DNA from 2 places in the Alteromonas stellipolaris genome. Region 2 is predicted to be linked to the other one. Evidence: predicted binding sites of a transcription regulator. Region 2 holds the regulator's gene; the other holds the start of a gene.
The links. Region 2 encodes LexA, which represses DNA repair genes until DNA is damaged. Its sites were predicted from a motif close to TACTGTATNNNNATACAGTA; they were not measured.
Positions count from the first base shown of each region.

Region 1: the regulator LexA is predicted to act here: its motif matches at 1,093-1,112, upstream of AVL57_RS18325 (YebG family protein).

Region 1 is NZ_CP013926.1:4,329,171-4,332,342, forward strand. Features, by position in the region: gene AVL57_RS18320 (GAF domain-containing sensor histidine kinase) at 1-812, opposite strand, end outside; gene AVL57_RS18325 (YebG family protein) at 1,158-1,445, shown strand; partial or broken gene AVL57_RS18330 (methyl-accepting chemotaxis protein) at 1,534-3,114, opposite strand.
Region 2 is NZ_CP013926.1:4,565,925-4,569,096, forward strand. Features, by position in the region: gene coxB (cytochrome c oxidase subunit II) at 1-847, opposite strand, end outside; gene lexA (transcriptional repressor LexA) at 1,431-2,057, opposite strand; gene AVL57_RS19375 (TonB-dependent receptor) at 2,215-3,172, opposite strand, start outside.

The DNA.
Region 1 (3,172 bases), 240 kb from region 2:
ATCTCTCGGTCTGGATGCAGGCCCGAAAGTTCACTTACGGTGTGTACTAGTACACTTTTTAAATCACTTGCTGGCTTAACGTTTAATTGAATACCTTTGCCCATTTGACCATGCGTAAAGTCCATCACGTCACTAATGAGCCGCGTCATACGTTTAGCGCTATTATCCATTCGGGCCAGTACTTTTTGGGAAGTCGCATCGCTGGCGTGCTCAACAAGAAAGTCGACCCCCATTTTAAGTGCCGACAAAGGTGTTCTTAAATCGTGGCCTAGAATGGCGATATATTGCTCTCGCAATTTAGCGGCAGCTTGCTCGCTGATGAGATCGGTTTCAACCGCAGCTAAACGATCGTCAACTTCCATTTGCCTCGATATTAACTCAGCAAACGACTTAATTTGACTTTCAATCCTATCTGTTTTTAAAACTGCAGGACGTGGATCTAAGCCGCATAATGTTCCAAAAAAATCGCCGTTTTTGTTGTAAATGGGAAATGAAAAGTAACTTTCAAAGCCATACATCTTAGGAATTTCACTTTGGCGATAAACATCATCTTTCTTTGCGTGTTCAATGACGATGGCTTTTGTAGATTTTCTGACTTGGCTACAAAACGTTGTTTTGATATCGAGTTGATCGCCCGGAATTAAATTGAAGTTCACTTGGTCATATACTGCGCACATTGTCCAGTTATCTTCTGTCACTCTGGCTACGCAAATAAAGCGAAGACCAGTGACATCTGATAACATTTTCATTATATGTGGTACAGCTTCTATCGATTGAATAGTGCGAATATCACGCTCAATTGAAGAACTCATTACTTCCTCTTTGTATCTAAGTCACCCATATCACGCCGACTGTCGGCACTCGATTTCACGCTCTAGCAAGAAAGACTCTTGTGCCTAGTGATAAATTTACTGTTCTTCGTGGTTGTATAACAAGCTAAAGGCTGTAACCAATGTGAATGAAACCGGTATATTTTTGAATATAGACATGACGATGTGAAAGCTGTTTTCCAACGTACGTTTTAAAATACATCCAAGCGTACTTGGTCACTATACTTAAGTTGTAAAAAAAATAATATCAAAAAACTTTAAATACTGTTTATTTATCCAGTTAAATATTGTACAGTTTTATTGTCTATTCATTTAAGGGGACCTACCATGGCCATTACCACACAGTATGTTGTCACGCACAAAGGGGTAGAAAAATTGGTAACTACCGATAAAAAAGAAGCAGATCAGTACGATAAGATGCTCGACGCTGCCGACAACCTTGCTGAATACATTCAAGCAAAGGGCTTAGGCATTGACGATAGCATTGTTGAAGAACTCACAATTATGTTGTCTAAAAATAAAGACAAGGTGAGCAAGATTTTTAAAGGCGCGACAGCACAGAGTGTACTAGAAGATGAGAGTGCCGACGTAGTAAAGCTTAAAGCCAACGGATAGGCATAGCAAAAAAGCTCGGCGTGCTTTTAAGTGGAACGAACGTAAATAGAAAATGGTTAAAAGCACGCCAAAAAATAAACAGCACAGATTACCCTGTGCGCTTATCCGTGTTAAAACGAGCAATTAACCCGTTAACTTGATTTACGGTGTCACGAAGATCTCGACCCACTTTGAGCGAGGCTTCTGAAGACTTCTGCGTTTCTTCTGCACTATCAGCAACATCGACCAGCTGCTGATTAATATGCTCAGCCACGGTACTTTGTTCTTCTACAGCAGAAGACATTTCTACGGTAGCTGAGGCAATACCACTTACCGCGTTATTGATTTCTTGTAGCGCGCCTCGGGTTTCTTCAACAATGGCACTACCGTGTTCAGCAGATACCAACCCTTCTGAAGATACCTTTACGGCCCGTTCTGTTCTATCAACAAGCTCTTGAATGATATTGTGAATTTTATCGGTGGACACCCGGGTTTTAGAGGCCAAGGTACGAACTTCATCGGCAACAACAGCAAAACCGCGTCCCTGCTCGCCAGCGCGGGCGGCTTCTATAGCGGCATTAAGTGCTAGCAGGTTTGTTTGATCAGCGATGCTAGAAATGATGCTAGCGGCTTAGCCTATATCACTGGTGGATTGGGCAAGCTCGGTAACCGTATCGGAAATCGACTCCACCGCACCTTTTAATGACAGTATAGCCTGCATCGCTTCTTCAGCTTTGTGGTTACCCATTTGTACGTTAGTTGCGGCAGTTTTGGCACTAACAGCATTGCTCTCTACTCGCTCAGCCACTTCTTGAATAGCCTGACTCATTTGAGTTACCGCTGTGGCAATTTGCTGGGTGGCAAGATTTTGCTGAATAATCGTTTTGCTGGTTAGCTCGGCTTGGCTGTGAGTTGAAACCGCAATATCTTCCAACCCCACAGATGCATCTTTGATGCGGGTCAACGCCGTGCGCGTACGCGCGAGTTCACAGCCTAACGCCAACTTAGCCTGAGCAATATAATCAACATCGGCATAATACGTTTGTGCCACGAGTTCATTACTATAACTAGCAGGGCTTAACGAAAGAAATTCCCGCCAATAGCTCCGACTTTTTGCCGATTGCCACGCCATCATAATCAGTAGCGCAATGAAAGTAACACCTAGGGGTACCAGACCCGCGGTAAAACCAATTGCTACCAATAATAATAAACTTACCACTATCATGGGTAACATAGGTGAGAGTGTCTGACCCAATTTTGCAGCAAAGGGAATTGGCGATTTTCCTGCCGATAACCTGGCATAAATGGCGGATGCTCGTGTTATTTCTTCATCGGCGGCATGAACCCTAACTGACTCATAACCCACCGCTTGCCCGTTTTCGTATACGGGAGTTACGAATGCTGACACCCAATAGTGGTCACCGTTTTCTCTTCTATTTTTAACGAGTCCAGCCCAACTTTGACCCGACTCTAAAGTTCGCCACATTTCTTTAAACACACTTGAGGGCATATCCGGATGACGGATAATGTTGTGGTTTTTTCCTATCAGGTCTTCTCGATTGTACCCACTTGCCTCTACAAATTCGTCATTGCAGTGTTGTATGACACCCCGTTTGTCAGTGGAAGAGATAAGGCGGTAGTGAGAAGGGAATTTGTATTCGCGTTGGGTAACAGACTGATTTTTCTTCACTAATAAAATCCATTGCTATAGTGGTATCAAAGTAAATAGGAGAGCCCTATTCCTCGGT
Region 2 (3,172 bases):
GTAAACGTTGCTCTTCTTCTTTCGCTTGGCGAGCGGCTTCTTCTTGCTCGTTCATCCACGCATCAAATTCGGCAGGTTCTTTTGCGATAACCACTACCGGCATAAAGCCATGATCTTTTCCGCAAAGCTCGGCGCACTGCCCGCGATAAATACCAGGCTCGTTCACCTTTGCCCAAGATTCATTAATAAACCCTGGATTAGCATCTTTTTTCACCGCAAAATCTGGAACCCACCAAGAGTGAATAACGTCATCTGAAGTAATAAGAAAGCGCACTTTTTGCCCTGTGGGGATCACCAGTGGACGGTCGACCTCAAGCAAATAATTCGTGCCTTTCTCGAATTTGTTTTCAATTTGTTCTCGCTGAGTCGCCATTAACGAATAGAACTCAACATCTCTGTCCATGTATCGGTAATGCCACTTCCACTGAGAACCTGTAACGACAACAGTAAGATCGGGCTCACTGGTATCTTCCATCGCAATAAGGGTTTTAGCGGCGGGAATAGCCATAAGAATAAGAATGATGAAAGGTACTACTGTCCACGCAATTTCAACTTTTACATTTTCATGGAAGTGAGCAGGCTTCGCTCCTCTGGATTTACGGTGTAAGTACATTGAGGTAAACATAACCCCAAAAACCACAACGGCAATGGCGATACAGATAAAGAACATCAACATATGAAGGTCGTACACTTGACCACTTATGTCGGTTGCGCCTCGACGTAAATTCATGGATGAGCCTTCACCTGTTGCTACATCCGCAAACAGCAGTGGTGAGGTAAGCAAAAGTGGCAGCCCGTAAAGCCACTTTGTCGCTTGTGTCGCCGCTTGTGTCGTTACTCGTTTCACTCAACACCTCCGTTATAACAGAAGCATTACCGCAATAAATGCGCTGCGCTTCTGGCAACTGATACCCGAAATCCAACTTTTAACTTAATTGCCCAGCTTTAGTTGTAAAGCAAAGTTGCAGCTATTGTTATTATTTTGTTAAATACAGTATAAGAATTGCTCAATAAAACGCACAAGTCTAGTCTTTTCTAAGAAAAAACAATTCCAGCGTTTAATTTTTAATCAAAAGTTGTAAGTAAGAGGAATGAATCACGCCACAGCGTATGGGCGTTATAAGGATAATTAATGTGGCCGTTTGAAACGCTCATTTTGAACGAAATCGACGAATATAAAGTGTAATAAGTTTCTTATAATCAAAAGGTAGTTACGTAATATTGAATGCTTTTCAAACAGAATAGATAACAGACATAGCGGTAGTTAGTACTATAAAAGATGACATAAATAGAAGATAAAATGTGGGAACCGGATCAACTGGCCTCTAAGGTATTTCTGAGGCTTAAACAAGATTATTGTGCAAGCAAGGTATGGTAAACATACAAAAAAGCGGCCTATAAGCCGCTTTCTTTACTAAATAGCTAAAAAGTTACATCCAATCGGCATTTCGAATAACACCAACGGCAATACCTTCAATAGAAAAAGGCTCTGAAGCTAAGTCGACCTTAATAGGAGAAAATTCATCATTTTCAGCATGAAGTAGCACTTCACGGCCACGCTTTTCAAGGCGTTTAACGGTAACGTCTTCATCGACACGTGCCACTACCACCTGCCCATTATGGACATCCGTAGTGCGGTGCACGGCTAACAAGTCACCATCAAGTATACCTATGTCTTTCATACTCATACCGCTTACACGAAGCAAGAAGTCGGCGTGAGGCTGAAATAGGGCAGGGTCGACCTTATAATGAGATTCTATATGCTCTTGCGCTAGAATAGGTTCGCCCGCAGCCACTCGGCCAATAAGAGGTAGCCCTTCTTCTTCAGGAGCTTCATCTTCAAGTGGGATATTCAATTTAATACCACGGGAAGTACCTGGAAGAATCTCGATGACACCTTTTCGGGCCAACGCTTTTAAATGTTCTTCAGCGGCATTCGCAGAGCGAAAACCTAAATGACGGGCAATTTCTGCACGGGTAGGCGGCATGCCAGTTTCGAGCATGGTTGTTTTTATCAGCTCGAGAACTTCTGTTTGTCTTGCTGTGAGTGGGCGCATAAAAGACCTGTCTGTCTATACAGTTCCTGTAAGTATATACACCTAAAAGGAAATGACAAGCACAAAGCTTTGCAAAGCATGTTTTTTATACTGACCTAACCACAACGCAAAAAGCGGCCATGAAGGCCGCTTTGTATATCACTACTATTTAGCGTGACTAAAACTTATATTGCAAACTCAAACGCGCATTAAGCGGCTCGCCGGTGGCAATATTGTTGTCGTTATGTGCTGACGGAAAATAATCTTCGTCGAATAGGTTTTCAACGTTTAGCTGAATTTTAACGTCTTCGCTATAGTCGTAATAAAGTGCAGCGTCTACGCGAACAAAGTCAGGTAGCTCAACCGTATTATTTAATGAAGCATACTGCTCAGATTGATAAATCACGCCTAATGCAACACGCCATTCATCATTTACTTCATACTGATTCCATAACGTCAGCATATGTTCTGGTAGCTGCGCTAAGTCGCGGTTCGCCAATGTGCCATCTACAATTCGACCCATTTCTTCGCCATCAAGGTTGCTGTAACCAGCATTGATTACCCAACGTTCTGAAAGTTTACCCACCACCTGCACTTCAAAACCTTTGGTTTCGGTACCGGTTAAAATAGACGCTTCCGGGTTGTTAGGATCTTGCGCTGTGCCGTTTTCACGTTCAACTTCAAATGCCGCTGCTGTCACGCTAAGCGAGTCAGATAAATTCCACTTCACGCCAATTTCTTTATTTTCAAACTCTTCAGCTTCTAGCGCTTGGCTTGTCAGCGACAGTGAAAGGAATTGATCACCTGAACGAGGTAAAAACGATTTGCTGTAACTTGCGTAAATCGATACTGATTCCGCTGGCTTGTAAATTAAGCCTGCACGCGGAGACACTTGTGAATCAGAACTTGATAGAAAACCGTTGTTGCCATCATCTGCACCGTCAGCCACTTCAATACTATCTACGACATCGATATCGAAGTTGTCGTAGCGAAGACCCGCTACCACGATCCAATTATCGTTAAGTTTAATTTCATCTTGAACAAACGCTGAGGTAAAGGTGACATCAGATGCACGATCTCTTACTGGGTCGGTCAGCGTCATTGAAGGAATTACTAGTGGGTCACTAAACACGAAG